Regions from separate parts of the Kroppenstedtia sanguinis genome, predicted to be linked through region 1. Evidence: riboswitches for the same ligand, from Rfam matches in the RefSeq annotation. Region 1 holds a riboswitch; the other holds the start of a gene.
The links. Region 1 has a riboswitch for cyclic di-AMP ahead of sleB (spore cortex-lytic enzyme). Riboswitches for the same ligand answer to the same signal wherever they lie in the genome.
Positions count from the first base shown of each region.

Region 2: linked by a shared signal. The riboswitch ahead of JOD24_RS03350 (Na-translocating system protein MpsC family protein) and the one ahead of sleB (spore cortex-lytic enzyme) in region 1 are both predicted to bind cyclic di-AMP.

Region 1 covers NZ_JBNPXF010000023.1:7,381-17,745, reverse strand. The annotation lists gene ytvI (sporulation integral membrane protein YtvI) at 1-259, opposite strand, end outside; gene JOD24_RS12990 (DnaJ family domain-containing protein) at 324-674, opposite strand; partial or broken gene JOD24_RS12985 (ribonuclease H-like YkuK family protein) at 873-1,079, opposite strand; gene JOD24_RS12980 (hypothetical protein) at 1,120-1,827, shown strand; gene JOD24_RS12975 (LPXTG cell wall anchor domain-containing protein) at 1,895-2,653, opposite strand; gene JOD24_RS12970 (tetratricopeptide repeat protein) at 2,883-4,844, shown strand; gene JOD24_RS12965 (hypothetical protein) at 4,875-5,825, opposite strand; gene JOD24_RS12960 (hypothetical protein) at 6,373-6,495, shown strand; gene JOD24_RS12955 (HAD family hydrolase) at 6,686-7,831, shown strand; gene JOD24_RS12950 (superoxide dismutase) at 8,432-9,052, shown strand; cyclic di-AMP (ydaO/yuaA leader) riboswitch at 9,181-9,309, shown strand; gene sleB (spore cortex-lytic enzyme) at 9,310-10,017, shown strand; gene JOD24_RS12940 (alpha/beta-type small acid-soluble spore protein) at 10,078-10,365, shown strand, end outside.
Region 2 covers NZ_JBNPXF010000003.1:168,158-178,522, reverse strand. The annotation lists gene kdpDN (KdpD-like non-kinase potassium sensor) at 1-626, opposite strand, end outside; gene kdpC (potassium-transporting ATPase subunit KdpC) at 642-1,199, opposite strand; gene kdpB (potassium-transporting ATPase subunit KdpB) at 1,474-3,546, opposite strand; gene kdpA (potassium-transporting ATPase subunit KdpA) at 3,564-5,249, opposite strand; gene JOD24_RS03355 (potassium-transporting ATPase subunit F) at 5,279-5,341, opposite strand; gene JOD24_RS03350 (Na-translocating system protein MpsC family protein) at 5,639-5,986, opposite strand; cyclic di-AMP (ydaO/yuaA leader) riboswitch at 6,096-6,242, opposite strand; gene JOD24_RS03345 (isoaspartyl peptidase/L-asparaginase family protein) at 6,411-7,442, opposite strand; gene JOD24_RS03340 (Glu/Leu/Phe/Val family dehydrogenase) at 7,709-8,989, shown strand; gene JOD24_RS03335 (ECF transporter S component) at 9,111-9,791, opposite strand; gene JOD24_RS03330 (ABC transporter ATP-binding protein) at 9,755-10,365, opposite strand, start outside.

The DNA of each region.
Region 1 (10,365 bases):
TTACGACTCTAGTGATAGCAACATAAAATATAAAGGCGATACTTAAAACAAACAAAAGAAATGAAATTAATACTGCAGGTGCCCTAGTTTTCAGCTTTAAATGTTTCTGCAGGAACCGAACTAAAGGTTCTAAGACGAAAGCTGTAACCGTGGCTAATATTAAAGGCATGAAAGCGGAAGAATAGAAATATAGAATAATTGCAATTAATATAAGTGAAACTGCAATAATAATCCGTTTGGTTGTAAAAAACTTAGCCAAATAAAAACTCCTTTCAATTACGAATACTTTTATTATATATGAGGTATCCAATTGTTCCCAATACTTAAGAAAGTAATTTGTTATATATTTTTTTCGCGTAATGACGAAATGAAGGATTTTTCTTGAGTTTTCTTTCTTTTACAAAGGATTCAAATTGCCTTTTACGTTCAAATTGTATTTGCTCGCTTTCCATCCCGGTAGCAAATTGATGTAAGTCTTTAAAGGTTAAATTTTCTTTTTCTTTCTCCTCAGGGATATATCCTGCAGTTTTGAGTATTTTAAAGGTCCTTCTAATTTCTGGAGATAATCCTTGATACTCTTCTCTTAGATTAAGAGGTTCACCTTTTCCTGGAAGGTTATCCAATTCACCATTTTCGATCGATTCTTTGATTCTTTCTTCTACTATATGATACAAGTTTCCTTGCCTTCTTTCATTGTTAGATAGATATTTCTAGTATTCATCAGTTTTCTAAAAATACAAGTTGTTAAAAGTATATCCTAGAGACTTAGATTTAATCAATATAATTAGGTATTTCCAGTGTTTTTAGGCTGTTTGACGAATAGATGATAGAGGCTGTCTTAAGTGAGTTTATTTAACGACAGCCCCTATTATTTATTTCGTATAACGGTTTGCGTAGGAGCTTGCTACAAAGGATTCTGGTTTTATTTTTGGTTCTACACCAATGGATTCCATTCTAGATACCATTTCGTTTACAAAGATTCTTGTTTTGTTTCGGTTGCCTGAGCCAATATCGAGATGTCCTTCGATAGTAAAGGAAGCACCTTTATAAATATTCGGCAAAATAATATCAATTAATCGGAAAATCCGGCACGTCTTTCGCAACCGGAGGTGGAGGATGATGTGGAATAAAAAAATGAAGCCGATTCGTCCTGCCGGCCATTGGAAAAACGGTAAAACCCTCTTTCTGATCTGGGCGGGGGCTACCTTTTTGATCTTATCCGCTTCTCTGGCAGCTCTTTATCCGATTCAACATCGGATCCAGGAGATCCGGTTGGAAGAAGCACAAGCGCAGACCCACCGACATCAGCACCGGGAAATCCTCCAACCTGGGTTCCAAGCACCGACAGCGCCTACCTCGGAAGAATTGGCCTCTCTACAGGAAAAAGTTCCGGTTTCGGCGGAGCCGGCCCATCTTCTGACTGCCCTGCAACAGGCAGTTGCTAGCTCCGGTACACAGTGGGAGAAATTTACGACTGCGGAGAAGGCATCGGAACTTGCCGAGGAGGCGGAGGGAAAAAACAAGCAGGATCAGAGGAGTGGGGAGGAAGGGAAACCGAAGGAACCTGTCCCGCTTCCCAAGTTGCCTGAGGGTTCCCAACTTCATCCCCGCTGGGCGGATCTTTACATTCGGGGGACTGAGGAACAACTGCTCACTTTGTTCAGCAACTTGCACCAGATGAAACGTGTCGTCTCCGTTCAGGGCTGGGAATATGTCGACACGAAGGGGGAATCCCCCGGCCGGATTCGGATTCGACTCACCTGGTATGAGTATCAGGACCCTGCACTGAAAAAATTGCCTCCACCACCGGATCAGCAAACGTCATAGAGAGGTATCCTGGATGGAGAAAACCACCTCCCGACAACAGGGAGGTGGTTTAGTTTAGCCGTGGAGATCAAGCTCCGTTGGAACGAAAGCGGCGGATGAAGAGCATGGCTGCGCCCAGGAGGGACATCATCAGGCCGCCGGCCATCTGGGTCGGGTGGGAGACAGAAGTCTTGGGCAACTTGCCGCCTTCTTCTTCCGTCTTGCTCGGTTCAGCCCCGTCTTTGGAAGCCAGTTGCTGTTGGTCCTTGGCATGGGGCAGGGTGTTTACTGATTCCGGATTGTGAGGCGGGGTTCCAGGATCGGTAGGTTCCGGTTGGGTGATCCCACCATCGTTACCGTCATCACCAGGGTTGTCTTCACCAGGGTTGCCATCACCAGGGTTATTTTCACCGGGGTTGTCTTCGCCAGGGTTGTTATTACCCGGTTCTTCGGGATCGGTCCCCGGATCAGGGGTATCACCCGGATCTTCGGGATCTGGCTCAGGGCCAGGATTGTCACCGGGATCTGTGGGGTCCGGTTCCTCACCGGGGTCGTCACCCGGATCTGTAGGATCTGGCTCATCACCGATGTTTTCACCGGGGTTATCCTGAGGTCCCGGCCCCCAAATGGGTTGATCCAGGTTCGTGACTGGGAACGCGATCGGGCTTTCCAGCGAAATTTCGTTGTTTCCCAACTCCGGTTGGATTTCTGGTGAAGCTGGGGACGTCTGTTCTTTTGCTTCCTCGGAAAGGCCTTCAGCAGGATTAGCATAGACTGGGCTGGTAGCCATCAACCCCACGACAGTGAATGAGGTGATCGCAGCCAGTCTTTTCTTATGAACTACCAAATCATCTTCCTCCTCTGGTAAATGTTCACTTCTGATTATGTCATTTATTACAAAAGGGAGAAATCATACTTAAGGTCTAAATTTGCAGTAAAATTCACATAGGTTGGATAAGGGAGGGATTTTAAGTCACGATTCTTCCCGGTTCATGGTAAAATAGTGTACTAGAATCAGTGATGATCGGTCTTACATATTCATGGGGAGCAATAGGAGTGAAGGAGCCGGATAATGGATGGACAAAAAGCGTCAGGGTGAGTGGATCCGGGATACCTATCAGGTGTTACAAACTTTTCCCTTTGTACAAGGTGTTCTCTATTATGTGGAGATTTCCTCCTACAAGAGTGGAGATTTGCCGGGGACGGCCTTTATCCATGCCATGGAGCCAAAGGGACTGGAGAAGGACACTTCTTTTCCTAAATTGTTGCAACGGGACTCCCATGTCTTTTTGCCGTTGCAGGATGCCTTTGTGGAAAAAGGGATCTTCTATCAAGTGTTCGATTCCTTAGATGGAACGTTGTTGGCGTACCAGATGTTAGGATCTGAGCTGCTGCCCTTGGGAGAAGTCTCCCAGATGTTGAAGGAGATCGCCGATCAGTTACATCGGTTGCGGCAAAATGGTGAGTTTACGGTGGTTCATCCGCAAAATATGTTGCTCACTCCCGAGGGTGTCCGCTTTTTATATGGAGGCCCGTCAGGGTGGATTCCGGAACCTGAATACTCATTGTGGCTGGATGGGACGGGCGAATCGGAGGAAACCCGGGAGGTGTATCTGTGGGGAGCTCTGGCCTACACCTTATTCACCGGTGTAGTGCCCAAATCGGAGGAGATGGAGCCTCTCCGCCGGTACCGGGAGGAGGTGCCGGTGGAGTGGGAGCGATTGATTTTGAGCAGTCTGCGGGCAGATCCCGCCTGGAGACCTGGTTGGGCGGAGATTTATAAGGAACTGGAACAGATTCCAGCCTCGATGCCACATGGAACTCCCGCTGTTAAAGACGCATCCGCCCCGGCAATTTCTAGTGACCTCTATTCCCGAGCGCTACTCCAGAGCACAGAGCCCCGTTCCCGTGAAGAGGAGCAGGTGCAGTCGGAAGAGAGTGAGGGGCAAGAGGCTACGCAAGGGATTCAGCCGCAGCGGCGGCAGAAAACCGATACAGACCCCGCGCCGCGACAGGCTCATTCCAAGGGAAAAGGCTTGTTGATCACAGGGATCGGCGCTGTGGTACTCGGGCTGGTGGCGGGGGTGTACTTTTTATTCAGCGGGGTATGGGGCGACGATGCGGAGGATGCGGCGCGCTACTATGGAGAGTCGATGCGACTCTTGCAGGAGAAACAGATGGACGAAGCGATCACCCAAGCCCAACAGGCAGTAGAAGCGGATCCGGAACAGAAAGAATACCTGCTTCATCTGGCTAATCTCCACGCAGAGAAGAAGAATTACAAAAAGGCGACGGAAGTCTTGGTTGAAGGGGTCAAAAACGTTCCGGATCCCGAGGTGTATGATGCTTTGGCGGTGTATGCCCTCGATTCCGGGGATCTGAAGCAGGCACAGTCCGCTGTAGAAAAGGCGCTCTCCTCCGATCAAAAGAATCCTCTCTTCCATTATCATCAGGGGCAAATTCACAGTGCAAAAGGGGAGGATGATGCAGCCGTCGATTCCCTGCGGACCGCTGTCCGTTTGAATCCGAAAGAAGGCTCATACCAATATCTACTCGCTTCTTATCTGTTGAAGTTGAAGAAAACGGAGGAAGCTGTCAAACACGGGCAAGAGGCTGCCAAACTGAAACCTGACAATGTGATGGTTTGGTATAAGCTGGGTCAAGCTCATCTGGCGGATCGAGAACGGATTGCGAAACAGACGGGGCTGACGAAAAAGAAACAGGCGAGCCTTATGGCAAACACCGTCGAAGAAGCGATGCATGCATTTAATCAAGTGATCAAATTGAAACCGGAGCATGCCGCTAGCCACTATTATCTCTCCATAGCCTGGTATTACACAGGGGATTTGCAGTCCTCGCTGAAAAGTGCCAGAGAATCTGTCCGAATCAGCCCGAAAAAAGCGATTTACCATTTTCAACACGGTGTGGTCCTTCAGGCACTGAATAAACGAAAAGAAGCCGCCGAAAGCTATCAAAAAGCTCAGGAGTTAGATCCAGGTGATATCCGATACAAAGAAGCATTGGATCAGATCAAGTGATCACTGAAAAAGCCGCCGAAGCGGCTTTTTTTAACTGTCATGACCCGATGGCGAATCGTCGGGATGTGGGGGTTGGGAGGAGGCTACCTCCTGCATCGCCAAGGAGGCTGTCTCCCATGCTTCCCATTCGTGCATCTGGGGAACCTGAAAATCCTCCGATGTTGCCAGATTGCGGGCACGCCGGGCCTCCTGTTCCAGTCGAAAAGCCAACTGGTTAAAGCGGGCCCGGATGTTTTTCTCCATGGATCCATTGGCTTGTTGGCGGCAGTAATGGAGGCAATTAGGGCACATCATCCATTTCAAGGCACCATCCACATAGACATCAGCAAAAATAGCTCCAGGGTAAAAGTGGTCGTTGATCTCGCAGAAGTCGCAGAACAGTTCATTCCTACCGGTCATAAACCCCAATTTTACACTTACCTGACGGTTTTTTTCTTCTTCCTGTACTTCTTTTCTTCGTTTTTCCTCAATCATCTGAAAAAATCGCTGCATCCATTCTTTCCACTTTTGTTGGGAGAGGGGTTTTAGTTTCCGCAGTTGTTCGGTCACTTTTTGGAAGGCAGATCGCCAAGGGTTCTTGTCAGGATGATCATGGGTTTCCTTTTTTACCGGGATCACCTCTCGGATGTCACTGGTATCCATTTTAAAAGAAGGGGATTCTTCATGTTCGGACGGGGGGGCGTTCTCTGTCTCCACTTGCAAGTCCCGGATCATCTCCACAACGGTTTCCGGGTGTCGATCCTTCTCTTCCTCCAGGAGATGAAAGGAATCCGATAGGATCTCCGGCTGCTGTCGGATTCTTTCTAGCTCCTCAGCATGGATCCAGAAGATACCGTCCAATTCCAAGCTCTCGATCTTCTCCGCCAACACCAAATCCTGAATTTTGTACGCGGAAATAGGCAGATGTTCGGCGGCCTCTTCCAAGGTAAACCAGGGATGCCCATGGGGAGTCGGAATTTTATCCGGTTGTGGAAACGGCATATTTCTGCTCCTTTCTCTGTCAGAATTGAGGTTAATTATCTATTTATGTATTCCTGGGGGAATCCCCTGCCAACCGGACAAAACAGGACAAAAGGTTTTTTATACCGACAAGCAGGCGTGTTGATTAGCCATATTTTGGGTGGGGAGATCGTGTTCACCCACGCGACCGTTGCCATCCGGCAAGGAAGTGAAAACTGGCCGCTCCAAATCTTCCGATCGGGCAGGGGCAAAGCCTTACGGAAGCAACACAGGGAAGATGTTGCCCCTAAACGCCCTCCCTCCAGATTCTCCGCTGGGTAGGATGGCAAAGGTCGCTTTGGCAGCACACGACTCCCTTCCGCCGCCCATTTTCTGGTTAATCAACAGCCCTGACCGACAAGATCTGTAGGTGATCCCCGTCTGAGAAAAAAGTCGAAAATTCGTCTCACTTTTGTGCCCGATTTGTCTAAATTCCTTGATGAGATCTTGAAGAATTCGGGTTATGATCACACTGAGATATCATTGACTCCCCTGTCCTCCAATGGGGGAGCTAGAGAGGAGAACGGATATGACACTCGCGTTAACGATTGCACTGTCACTGATTTCCACCTGCCTGCTCTCCACTGCCACCCTTCATCTGATGATCAAAAAAGAGGATCAGATGGTGGCCCAATCTTTGGGAGAAGAATAAGGTTTCCAATCCACCCCGGTCGTGCTGTTCAGGAACCGGGGTTTTCAGGCTCCGGCATTTGCCGGAGCTTTTTTCATACTTTGGTTCATTCCTATGATTTCATGGCGTTTTGCAGGTTGGGATTCACACTTTTCTCTGGTAAAGTGAGTACCAAGATCGGGAATAGGAATGAGGAGGCGGATGATCTGATATGTATGAAATGATCCTCTTTGATGTGGACGGGGTGCTGTTGAGTGAGAAGCGTTGTTTTGATACCACTTGTTTGGCGGTATGGGAACTATTGTACAGTGACCAGATGCTGGGATTGCCTGAGGGAAGTTTTACCCCTGCCCCCGATGAGGAAACCATCGGAGAAGTGCGGCGGGACGTCTTTGACGGGGAGAAGATATTGGAAGGGCTGAAAGCTCAGGGGGTTAATTCCAACTGGGATATGGTGGCCTTCTTATTTGGGTTTCAGCTTCAGGAATTGTTAAAACAGCTGTTTGCAAAACAGCCTGATTTTGTGAGTCGCTTGCTGACAGAGGACCTGGACAGGGAAACCTTGGTATGGATCGGAGAAAGTTGTCGTAGGGAAAGAATCAAGTTTCTACCCCGTTATGGAAAAGTGACAGAGTATTTGGAGGAGATGTCTCCGGACCAGGGAGATCTGCTGGGGCAAATCAACGGGTTAGCTCAGTCGTGGTCAGGGATTCAGGCTACTTGTTTCTCTCATGGGGGCTCGCTGTGGAATTTGGGTTTAGAGGTTTATCAAGAATGGTACTTGGGAGGGGACCTGTATGAAAAGCAGGAACAAAAAGCACCTCTCTATCCTGAAAAGACGGGCTTTCTGAAACAGGAGATACCGATTGTGGAACCGTCAGCGATCCGTGATATGCTGGATCAATTGAAACTATCCGTCACCCTCGGGATTGGAACCGGGCGGCCGTCCTTGGAAACTCAGATGCCCCTGGAAGCGATGGAATGGTTGCCTGCTTTTGATCCCGATCGGATTGTGACGGCCAGTGATGTGCGACGGGCGGAGAAGAGCGGACCCGATCTGGGACCCTTGGGGAAACCCCATCCTTTCACCTATCTGAAAGCGTATAGAGGGAAGAATTTTTCCGATGCCGACATCTTGGCCATCGATCTTCCTATCAGTGGGGGAGAGCGGGTTTTGATCGTTGGAGATTCCGTGGCGGATCTATTGGCCGCTCGCCAGATGGGTTGCCATTTTGCCGCCACTCTGACTGGACCTTCCGGAGAGAAGGCGCGGGCCAAGTTTGAAGAGCTGGGGGCGGATTACATCCTACAGGATGTCACCGAAGTACTTTCACTGATTCGGGGTCTCGGAAAATAGGAAAATGACAGGGTTGTTGATGAACCCTAAAGTGGATGATTGGGAACGAAACGACCCTTTCGTTCTCCATCGTAAAATATGGCTTGAGGGGACGGGGATGGTGGGAGGGCTCCGATCTCTTGCAAAGAGCGCATAGCGAGACCCGGGAGCGAAAAGCGACCCTGGCGAGACTTGTGCCCTATGGGTGCAAAGGCTCTTCACCGTCTCACCATCCCGACCTGATTTCCTACCTAAAATGTGGCGAATCCACACGCCTGTTCATTATCTCAGGCGTGTGGATTGGATTCATTGCTCGTTGCACCTCTTGGACACGCGCTTTCGTTCCTTCGTGTTATGCTATCCAATCCTCCGATGGGCAGGGAGTGATGTGGGCTCGCAAGATTAATGGAAGGTCATGTGAAACCCGTTTCGGACCGATCTGGCCTCAGATCCAGTGGATCTGATACACCAGAGGAGGGAGAGATGCAAACTGAGTGAACGGATTTGGTTGATATTTTCCAGGGTTTTCTGCATAATAAAAGTGGGTAAATGATTTAAGAGAGGCATCGTTTCAAATGATGTCCCTTTGCCGAACAAATTACATAGCGGGAGGGTTTATTGATGGCCAAACACGAACTGCCGGCATTGCCGTACGCTTCGGATGCATTGGAGCCTCACTTTGACAAAGAAACTATGGAGATCCACCATGGACGTCACCATAAGACCTATGTGGACAAATTGAATGGGGCACTGGAAGGTCAAGCTGCTAACCTGCAGGAACAATCGGTGGAAGACCTGATCAAAAACATCGACCAGGTACCGGAAAACATTCGTACCGCGGTTCGCAACAACGGGGGTGGACATGCCAACCACTCTCTCTTCTGGAAGATTTTGAGCCCTAATGGCGGGGGTCAGCCGACAGGTGAACTGGCAAAAGCCATCGACGAGGCCTTTGGTAGCTTTGAGAAGTTCAAGGAGGAGTTTGCCAACGCAGCCACCGCACGTTTTGGAAGCGGCTGGGCTTGGTTGGTTGTAGACAAGGATGGCTCTTTAGCTATCACCAGTACTCCTAACCAGGACAGCCCGCTCATGGAAGGTATCCAGCCGGTCCTGGGTCTGGATGTTTGGGAGCATGCTTACTACCTCAAGTACCAAAACAAACGCCCGGATTATATCAAGGCGTTTTGGAACGTTGTCAATTGGGACGAGGTAGGCCAACGCTATCAGCAGGCCAAAAAGTAAACTGACCGTTTTTCCGGCGCAACGATCAATTCGTTGCGCTTTTTTTGTTCCATATATCCAATTTTTATCTTATATAGCAATCTTTATGTGTTGAGGGATTACCAGTCAGCCACTATAATTCCTAATGTGTGTAAATCAAGCCGAATCCTGACTTCAGGTACGGGGGATTTATCTTTACTTTGGGGTGGAACCGCTGTGCGGTCGGGACCTCATCCTGAACCCGTCAACTAACCTCGGAGGCTATAAGGAGGAATACTGTGAAAAAGAAACTGATGATCTTTCTCACTGTGGCCACGGTCAGCCTTACAGGCGTTGTCCTCACCGGAGGGAAGAAGGCGGAGGCAGCGGCGCCGACCACGGTATACTATGGAAGCGAGAATGGAGACGTTTGGGATCTGCAGGCTCGTTTGAATCAGTTAGGGTATAAAATTGATCGTGATGGGATCTACGGACTGCAAACCGAACGTCAGGTGGTTCAATTCCAGAAAGATCACAACTTGCGGATTGATGGAATTTCTGGTCAACAAACCTGGGGACAGTTGAAAAAAATGACGCCGTCACATGGGAACCAAGTTGCTGACAAAGCAGCTACTAAGGACAAAGTCTCCCTGAGCCAGGAAGACCGACAGTGGATGGCGCGGGCTGTTTACAGTGAAGCTCGTGGGGAACCCTACAAAGGACAGGTAGCAGTAGCTTCAGTCATCATCAACCGGATGCAGTCCGATAAATTCCCGAACACCGCTAAGGGTGTCATTATGCAGAAGGGAGCGTTCACAGCAGTGGACGATGGCCAAATCTGGATGAACCCGGATAGCGATGCGAAAAAAGCGGTGGAAGATGCCGCCAAAGGTTGGGACCCTTCGAGTCATGCCCTGTATTATTTCAACCCGGATACAGCTACCTCCAAATGGATTTGGAGCCGTCCACAGATCCACAAAATCGGAAAACACATCTTTACTAAATAAATGATGGCAGCTGTCCTGAGGGACAGCTTTTTTCTTTGGGGAAGCTAAGGGAGAAAGGAGGTGAGCTTCATTTCACGGAGACGACGGAACCGTCAATTGTTGGTACCGGAAGCGCGAGAAGAGATGGATCGTTTGAAAGCATGGGTGTTGAAGCAGCAGACCGGAAAGCAGGTCCAGGGTCCTGTGGATGCAAAAATGGAAATGGCCCGGCAAGCAGGGGTTTCATATCGCCCCGGAGGATCCAACGGGGATATGAAAACCTCTGAGGCGGGTAAGATGGGTGGACCAGTGGGTGGGCAAATGGTGAAAGAACTGGTTCAAATGGCCCAAGAAGAACTGACCCGTCGA
Region 2 (10,365 bases), on a different contig from region 1:
GCCTGTTCAATTTTATCTCGCGTATAGATGTCGCCTTCCTGTAAGCGTTCCCGCAGAGTTTCGGGACTCACATCAATCAGCTTGATCTCGTCTGCTTTACTCAACACCGAATCAGGCACCCGTTCGTTGACTGCGACACCAGTGATTTTTTGTATGATGTCCCGGACGCTCTCCAGGTGCTGAATGTTCATAGCCGTCCAGACGTGGATGCCCGCCTTTATAATCTCATTTACATCTTGGTATCTTTTTCGGTTACGCGAACCGGGCACATTGGTATGTGCCAATTCATCGATCACCACCACTTCCGGGTTGCGAGCGATGATCCCCTCTACATCCAATTCCTCTAACTCATTTCCCTTGTATGGGATCTTTTTTTTCGGGAGCACTTCCAGATCGCCCAGTTGGTCTGCTGTTTTCTTTCGCCCGTGATATTCAATCAGACCGACAACGATATCCACTCCTTTTCGATGAAGCTCATTGGCTTCTTGGAGCATAGTGAATGTTTTTCCCACTCCCGGCGCAGCACCTACATACACTTTGAGACGTCCCTGCTTCATTTTTTCGATCTGGGCCAGAATCTCCTCTGGGCTGAGGCGACGATATTTTTGTCCGTTGGTCACCACCATGCAGGACCACTCCCTCTATTTCATCCTTCCGTTCACAGCCAAATTCAGCTTTAGCACGTTGACCCGAGGTTCGCCAAAAATGCCCCACTCCTTCCCCTCGGTGTTCAAATCGATTAGAGACGCTAACTCCTGTTTGGAAAGACCTGACGCCTTTGCAACCCTGGGGATCTGGAAACGGGCTGCTTCCGGGCTGATATGGGGATCCAAACCGGAGGCAGAGTTGGTTATCAGGTCGAGGGGAATATCCTCCTTCCTCGTTCCCGGATCCTCTTTCAATAGTTGATCCACAGTCTTCTGTGTCCGATCAATCATCGTCTTGTTTGAGGGGGCATAGTTATTGGAGCCAGAGTTGACCGCATCATATTCGATGGAAGAGATGCGGCCATGGAAGTACTCATCTCCTGTGAAATTTTGTCCAACCAACTTTGAACCGACGACCTTTCCGTTCTCATTCTTGATGATACTTCCCTCCGCCTGCTCAGGAAAAAGGAGTTGGGAAATTCCTGTCATCAACAGTGGATAACCTAATCCACACAGCAATATCAACAAGAGGGACAAGCGAACATATTTCATTTTCCTATCACCTTGATTCCTCAGCCGCTACGGGCTGATATTTGGGGTCAGACGTGTTGATCAGCCATACTTTAGGTAGGAATTCAGGTCGGGATGGTGGGACGGTGAAGAACCTTTGCGTTCTTTGCAAGAGATCGTAGCCGTCCCACCCTCCCCGTCCCCTCAAGCCATATTTCACGATGGGCAATGGGAGGAGCAAAAGATCGATTTAGTTGGTTAATCAACGGCCCTGATTTGGGCTATATCTTTGTTGCACTGGGAAACCCGGGTCCTCTCACAGGAAGACTTCCAGGATCATATCGATGATTTTGATTCCCACAAAGGGCACAATCACTCCCCCGAAACCGTAAATCAAGAGGTTGCGACGCAACAGTTGAACAGCAGGTAACGGTTTGTAGGCAACCCCTTTCATCGCCAAGGGGATCAATAACGGAATGATCACCGCATTGAAGATCAGGGCCGACAGGATGGCACTGGTCGGTGAATGCAAACCCATAAAATTGAGGGTTTCCATTTGCGGAATCGCCAGGGTGAAAATTGCCGGAATGATGGCGAAGTATTTGGCGATATCGTTGGCCATACTGAAAGTCGTTAGCGCCCCCCGCGTCATCAAGAGTTGCTTGCCGATTCCGACCACGTCGATAATCTTGGAGGGATCCGAATCAAGATCCACCATGTTAGCTGCTTCTTTAGCGGCAACAGTACCGCTGTTCATGGCCAAACCGACATCAGCTTGAGCGAGAGCTGGAGCGTCGTTAGTTCCATCTCCGGTCATGGCCACCAGCTTCCCCTGCTCCTGCTCCTCTCGAATCACACGGATCTTGTCCTCGGGAGTGCTCTCAGCGATAAAATCATCCACCCCCGCCTCCTTGGCGATCGTCGATGCGGTCAGCGGGTTATCCCCAGTGCACATGATCGTTCGAATCCCCATGTGACGCAATTGATTGAAGCGTTCCTTCATGCCAGGTTTCACCGTATCTTTCAGATAGATGAGACCGAGGATCTCCTTCCCGATGGCGACAGCCAGGGGAGTGCCTCCCATGCGGGCGATACGATCCGCTTGTTCATCCAGATCCGCGGGGGGCTGACCCCCTTTTTCTTTGACATACCGTTTCACAGCATCGACAGATCCTTTACGGTAGGATTCTCCTTTGATATTCATTCCGCTCATTCGTGTATCCGCGGTAAATGGAATAAATTCCGCCTCCCCATACCGAGAGGAATCGATCTGCAGTCCCTGCTCCGAAGCCAATTCTAAAACGGAACGTCCTTCTGGTGTTTCGTCCTGAATGGAAGCCATCACCGCAGCTTCCCGGACATCCTCTTCTTTACGAGAGCCTACCGGAATAAATTCTGCTGCCATCCGATTGCCGAAAGTAATCGTACCTGTTTTGTCCAGGATCATCGTGTGGATGTCACCAGCTGCCTCGACCGCCTTTCCTGACATCGCCAACACATTGAAGCGGGTCACCCGGTCCATTCCGGCGATCCCGATCGCGGAGAGCAACGCCCCGATCGTGGTCGGGATTAGACAGACTAACAGAGCAATCAAGGTGGCGATTTCCAATTGAACACCAACATAATTTGCAATGGGTACCAGGGTGACCACTACGATCAGAAAGATCGCCGTCAACGTTACCAACAGGGTGTTGAGTGCGATTTCATTGGGAGTTTTCTGCCTCCCGGCACCTTCTACCAAAGAGATCATCTGATCCAGGAACGACTCCCCAGGGTTTGCACTGATCCGGACCTTTACGGAGTCGCTAACCACTTTGGTCCCGCCGGTAACAGAGCTGAAATCGCCACCGGCCTCTTTGATCACCGGAGCCGATTCCCCAGTGATCGCTGATTCATCGATGGAGGCAAGTCCTTCAATGATCTCTCCATCACTTGGAACCAGATCACCGGCCTCGACGAGTACAATATCCCCCTTTTTCAGATCGGTGGAAGAAACAATGTGGATGTTCCCCTTATCATCCAATTTACGAGCCTTCGTATCCGTTTTGGTTTTTTTCAGACTCTCCGCCTGCGCTTTGCCACGTCCTTCCGCCAATGCTTCGGCAAAGTTGGCAAAAAGGATGGTGAAGAGAAGGATCGCGAATACAGCGAAATTGAAGCCGGTGTGTCCCTCCATACCAAATAATTCTGGCATGAACACCGTCAGCAAGGTTAGGATGGTCCCGATCTCCACTATAAACATCACCGGGTTATTCATCATCGTGATCGGATTTAATTTGATGAAACTACCGATCAGCGCTTGGCGCAGGATTTTCCCATTCAGCAACGAGGACTTGTTTTTGGGAGAGGACTCAACGCCTTGCGTCCTTATGGAATGATCTCGATCCATGGTCTCAACCCCCCCTTTTATCGAAGTGATAAAAATTCTGCAACCGGTCCCAGTACCAACACCGGCAAAAAGGTAAGCGCCCCTATAATCAGGATCGTACCTGCCAGTACCGTTCCGAAGGTCGCATTATCGGTGGGAAAAGTTCCGATAGACGCAGGCACCTTCTGTTTGGCTGCTAGTGAACCCGCTACCGCCAACAGAGCGACAATAGAGAGGTAGCGACCGAAGAGCATCACCACTCCGGTCATGATATTCCAATAGGGAGTTTGATCATTCAGCCCCTCAAAACCGGAACCGTTATTGACGGCGGAAGTGGTCAATTCGTATAAAACCTGAGAGATCCCGTGGAAGCCCCCATTGCTGATCGCCTCCGTCCCCCAAGGAGTGAGAAAAGAGACTGCTGTCGGCACCAAAATCAGGAGTGGGTGGGCCAATAGCACCAACACAATCCATTTCATCTCTCTCGGCTCGATTTTACGTCCGAGAAACTCCGGTGACCGACCCACCATCAGACCTCCCAGGAATACGGCCAAGATGGCATACAGCAAAATGTTGAGAAATCCGGCACCCACACCGCCAAACACCGTATTCAACATCATATTGGACAAGGTGACCAGGCCACCGAGGGGGGTTAGAGTGTCATGCATCGTATTGACAGAACCTGTTTCCGCTGCGGTGGTCACGGAAGCAAAGAAGGCTGAGAGCACCGGACCGAAGCGAACCTCCTTCCCTTCCATGCTACCCATGGGGTCGGAGAGTCCCAATCGGGTGAGTGCAGGGTTCCCCGCCGTCTCCACTGCGACAAGAACGCCAGTCAAAACGAGAAACAGCACCATCACGGTGGTAAAGAGAACCCAGCCCTGTTTCATATTCCCCACCATCTTGCCAAAAGTGAAAGGGAGTGCAGCCGGTAACGCCAACATACATAAGATTTCGATCAGGTTGGTGATTCCGTTCGGGTTTTCAAAGGGGTGGGAGGAGTTGACGCCAAAGAATCCGCCCCCATTGTTCCCAATATGTTTGATGGACTCCAGCGCTGCCACAGGACCCAGGGCGATGGTCTGCTTCGCACCTTCCAGGGTGGTAACAGACACGTTGGAATTCAGGGTATTGGGCACTCCCAAAACAACCAACAGGAGAGTAACTACAATGGCCAAGGGCAGCAGGATCCGAGTATGAGCCCGAACAAAGTCAACAAAGAAGTTTCCAATCGTCTTCCCCTTGCTCGCCAGTCCACGGATAAAAGCGATCACAGCAGCGAGAGCCGTCGCCGGGGCGGTGAACATCATCATCATAATGACCGCCATTTGCGAGAAATAACTGAGATCCGACTCCCCGCTGTAATGTTGCAGGTTGGTATTGGTCATGAAACTGGCGGCTGTGTTAAAACTTAGCGTAGGTTCCATTCCTTCAATTTCATTGGGATTGAAGGGTAACATCCCCTGCAAACGCAATAGCAAATAGGCGACACCCATCAGCACAGCATTAGTTAGTAAGAGATTGAGGGCGTACTTTTTCCACCCAGTCGCATCCGTCTCCTTCAGGCCCGCCAATCGGTATATCCAGCGCTCCACCGGGTTGAAAAACCGGTTCAACCGGGAGTCTTCGGCGGAGAATGCCCCAACCATGTAGACCCCCAAGGGTTTTACAAATAACATCAGAACGATTAGGGTAATTAGGATTTGCAACACTCCACTGCCCATGATTTTTATGTCCTCCTTCAAATTGACGATCAGAATTTCTCGGGATGAATCACTACGTATATCAGATAGATAAAAACAGCCCCTGCCACCATGAGCATGAATGTCACGATCGATCCTCCCCTTGTTCCATACGGTCACACCAGTGAGCAAAGCCGACTAACAGGACGAAAATTGCTACAGTTAAAAGGATCATCACCATATCCAGCATTGATTCTTCCTCCTTTCCATCTATATATTTCCACAAAAAAACCAGCACATCCCCTGTTACCAGTTTTCCCCACGTGAAGACCATTCACAGGAAGAAAACAAGCAGTGTTTGGGGGTGCTGGTCTAACGATTGCCTCGGCTAACCGCTGCAATGGTTCTACCCTCACAGATCTTTTCAATTTTTATGGAGTCGTATAAGTGACCCGAATTCTTTCCGACAAGGGGTCGATGTCAAAGCGGAGGAATTGAATAGGCATACCGACCACTGCACGGATGTCTGACTCCAGCCCATATCGAAAATGTTGGTACAGCTTTTGGCGGATCTCTTGAATTAACTTGCCTTTCTGATCAAAGAAAAACATATTTTTCTCTTCTTTGGTTAACACACCTTGCAAATCTATTTGAATCCTTCCTGCGGATAAATGACAGCGGATTTCCTGTGGCCCTCTCCCCACCATTTCCCTGTGGTACTTTGTGAAAAGAGCACACAATTGAGCTTCTGTCAGTCCTTTGGATGATTTTTGAATCACCTTCGTCGCCACCTTCGGGATCCTTGCTTGTAGGTCAACCATTATCTCAAATCAAAAGCCGCCGAAGTGGATTACTTCGACGGCTTTAAAGCCATACAAAATAAACCACCACCCCTCTTCTCAACGCTTACGAGGTTAGCTGACGGATTCGGGTGCTGGAAGAGTTCACCCTACCTGGAACGAATGATCCAGGATTCACCCCACAAGATCGGGTCCCCCGCTTTGGCCTCTGAGCCAAATTAAGCGATTGAATGGTGTCGCTTGAAGTTTAAGATTAATTTACTCCTCCTCTAAAATTTCGTCAAGTAATTTCTTCAAAATTATTTTTCTGTAATCTCACTCCCTTGCCGACAACAGGCAACCTCCTGGATGCCACTCGAAAAGAAGAGCCTGAGCGCTCCTCTTTTTGAACTTCCTTACTCCCCTATTTTTCCTCTTTCGGAGAGAGGACGACCTTGTATTTCCCGTCCTTTGTCACCGTTCCATAAAACAGAGTTTCCGTGGTATAGGGAGCGGCAAAGTTTCCCTTTTTATCCAGAGCGATTACACCCCCGGTGCCGCCCAAGGACATCAATTTTTCTTTCACCACTTTTCCTGCGGCTTGATGTACGGGAAGTTTCCCGTATTGAACCCCTGCAGAAATATCAGCGGCCGCCGTTCCCCGGATGAACACTTCTCCCGTTCCGGTGGCAGAAACGGCCACACTCTGATTATTGGCATAAGTCCCGGCCCCGATAATCGGGGAATCTCCCACCCGGCCGACGGCTTTGTTGGTCAACCCCCCGGTGGATGTGGCCGCAGCCAGATTTCCCTTCCGATCGAGGGCGACCGCCCCAACCGTGCCGTGTCCGGTGGCCCCCGCCTTTTTCTTTTTGGCAGCCAGCAAGGACTGCCATCGTTTCTCAGTGAAATAGTAATCCTGCGTCACCATTTGGAATCCATGTTCCACACCGAATTGATCCGCTGCATCTCCCGCCAACATCACGTGGGGAGATTTCTCCATGATGATCCGGGCCAGAGTGACCGGATTTTTCGCATGCCGGGAGCCGGCAACAGCACCGGCATTCAGATCTTTACCGTCCATGATCGAAGCATCCAGCTCATGAGCGGCATCCGTGTTAAAAACCGCTCCTTTGCCCGCATTGAACAAGGGGGAATCTTCCAGTATATGAACCCCGGCCTCCACTGCGCGAACACCGGAACCACCGGAATCGATCACTCTTTTTCCCGCTTTCAGAGCAGACAGCATCGTTTTCCGGTACTCTTCTTCCTGATCCGGAGGAACCGTACCACCACCGGCACCTCCATGAATCACAAAGACCACCTGGGACTTCCCTTTTCCATTGGAAGCGGCGGCGTCTTCCCATCCGCTCCCTGCCCCTGCCAGAACAAGAGAGAGAACCAGCCCCCCGACAATCATCCCGGCTCCTCGCCGCCCTTTCCAAATTTGATGCAATACAATCCCTCCCCGTTCTCGATACTCTATGTATTCGGCGAGGAATACAGGTCCACCTCCAACAACCCCCAATCTATGCACTTAATCTGGAGGCGAATTTCCCCCTGCCACGAAGGATTGAACATCTATCAATCTCATTATGACATTAATGCATTCTAAAAATAGCATTGCTTCGATCAATCGAAAACTGTAAAATGAATCTTAATCATAAAATCGCTTAGGGCTCGATAGTGAGTTAACACTCGGAAAAAAGGAGGGTGAGTCAGATGTCGGAAATCAATCTCATTTCAGATGACAAAGAAAATTTAAACCCATATGACATCGTGCAAACCCAAATTGATCACGCCGGAAAATTGTTGGGTGTATCTGAAGATATTTTAAATATCCTAAAAAAACCTAAGCGTGTTCTCTATGTTTCCTTTCCAGTCAAAATGGATGACGGTTCCACCCGCGTCTTTGAAGGCTACCGCGCCCAACATAACGATGCCATCGGTCCCACCAAAGGGGGAATTCGCTTCCATCCGGAGGTCTCGATGGATGAAGTGAAAGCTTTGTCCATGTGGATGAGTTTTAAGTGTTGCGTCGTCAATGTCCCCTATGGTGGCGGAAAAGGCGGAGTCGTCTGTGATCCTCGCGAGTTCAGTGAAGGCGAGATTCAGCGTATCAGCCGTGGATTCATGGAGGCAATCGCCGATATTGTAGGCCCTGAAAAAGATATTCCCGCTCCCGATGTTTATACCAATCCCCAAATCATGGGCTGGATGATGGATACCTTCAGTCGGATGAAAGGACAATTCAGCCCGGGAGTCATTACCGGAAAACCCCTGATTTTAGGGGGATCCAAGGGACGGACTGAAGCTACGGCCAGAGGCTGTGTCTTTGCTATCGAAGAGGCGATGAAGAGGCTGAATAAACCCATGAACGGGGCCACCGTCGCCATCCAGGGCTTCGGAAATGCAGGTCGGATCCTGGCTGATTTGTTGGCAGCGCAAGGGTGCAAAATTGTAGCCGTCAGTGATTCCACCTGTGCCATTTACCAACCTGAAGGGTTAAACCTCCAGCAAGTGGAGCACTTCAAAGATAAGGAAACTACCTCGATCCAGGACGACCCTGACTCCCTCGTCCTGAATCATCCGGAAGACTTGCTGGGACTGGACGTGGATATTTTGGTGCCGGCAGCACTGGAAAATGTGATCCACCGAAAAAATGCAGACTACATCAAAGCCAGCATTGTAGCAGAAGCAGCAAATGGCCCAACCACGCCTCAAGCCGACGAAATTCTGTTCAAAAAAGGAATTCTCGTCCTGCCTGATATTTTGGCCAACGCTGGTGGGGTGATTGTCTCCTACTTTGAATGGGTACAAAACCTGATGAATTACTACTGGTCGGAAGAAGAAGTGAACAGCAAACTTCAGGAACAGATGGTTCGATCCTACCATGAGGTGCACACTCTGGCCAAACAGCGGCAAATCGACCTTCGTACCGCAGCTTATATGATTTCCATCCAACGAATCACTGTAGCCATGGAAGCCAGGGGTTGGGTCTGATCCCTTTACTCTTCCTGCCTCTGAACCATTGGAAATGAGGTTTGGAGGGAATCGAATCCATATCATCAGAAAAACCGGGCAGGAGCACCTGCCCGGTTTTTCTTGTCCTTGCAACCTCCCCTCACCTTTCCAACAACCCATATTTCACCTTGAAGCGTTGTAGGATTCGGATCCAGGCCGTTGCGAACAACGCAAGAAATAAGAGATTGGACAGCGCATGAGCGAGATCAAAATAGAGACTGGCTGCATAGACCGAAGCAAAAGTGGACAGGCTCCAATTCTCCATCCCCGTCATCACCCACAGGTTCATGATCCAACCAAACAGAAAACCCCAGATGAAGCCGAAGAGAAGGCGGAGGGATTTCCAACGCATCACGGGAGTGCGGCGCAACACTCCCGCTGTCAAACCTACCAATCCCCAACTCAACATCTGCCACGGGGTCCAAGGGCCTTGTCCTAGAAAAATGTTGGAGACCAAGGCTGCTCCCGCACCGACGACAAATCCGCTCTCCGCGCCAAAAACCACAGCCGTGACAATAATCACAAAGGTGGTGGGCTGAACACTGGGCAACCCAGCAAAGGGCACCCGGCTGACGGCAGCGATCGCCGTCAGCAAAGCCAAAAGCACCAACTCCCGGCTATCCAAGGACCGCCACTCAAATCGGAGCATAAAGGGAATCATCACCAGTGCAGCAAACAACAGGCTGACCGGAAGGGGATGCTTTCGGATCGGTTCCATCCATGCCAGAAAACCGATCAACACCATCAGGACCATGCCGAAGGCCCAGGTTGATCTTGCCATAGACGAATCGCCTCCTCCACCGTCACCGCCTCCGGCAACCCGGTATCCCGAGTCATGCGGTAAACAGCTGTTGTATAAAAATCGTTTTGCCGGAAAAAGGATCCGACATCTCCAGAAGCGAGGAGCTCCCCGCCAAACAGCAACGAACAGCGGGTGGCTGTCACAGCGGCAAACTCTACATCATGGGTGGTTAAAACTACGGTTTTCCCTTGTTCTGCCCAGGATTTCATCATCCGAGAAAAAAGGCTTTTACAGGCGGGATCCACTCCTTTGGTCGGTTCATCCAGCAACAGGATGTCCAGATCGCGCAGGAGGAGACAGGCCAAGGCCACCTTCTGCATTTCCCCGCCGCTGAGATCGTGAGGATGCCGAGCAAGAAGAGCGGTTAAGGAAAAACGGGAGATCGCCTCCTCCCGCCGCTTCCGCCCTTCTTCTCCTCCGTGCCGGGAAGCAGCCAACAGTTCGGCTTCCACGGTTTCATGAAGAAAATAAGCCTCGGGATTTTGTGGGAGGTACCCGATGGGACGGCTATACCCTCGTAAGGAGCGCCGGTTCCTTTTCTTTCCCTGATATC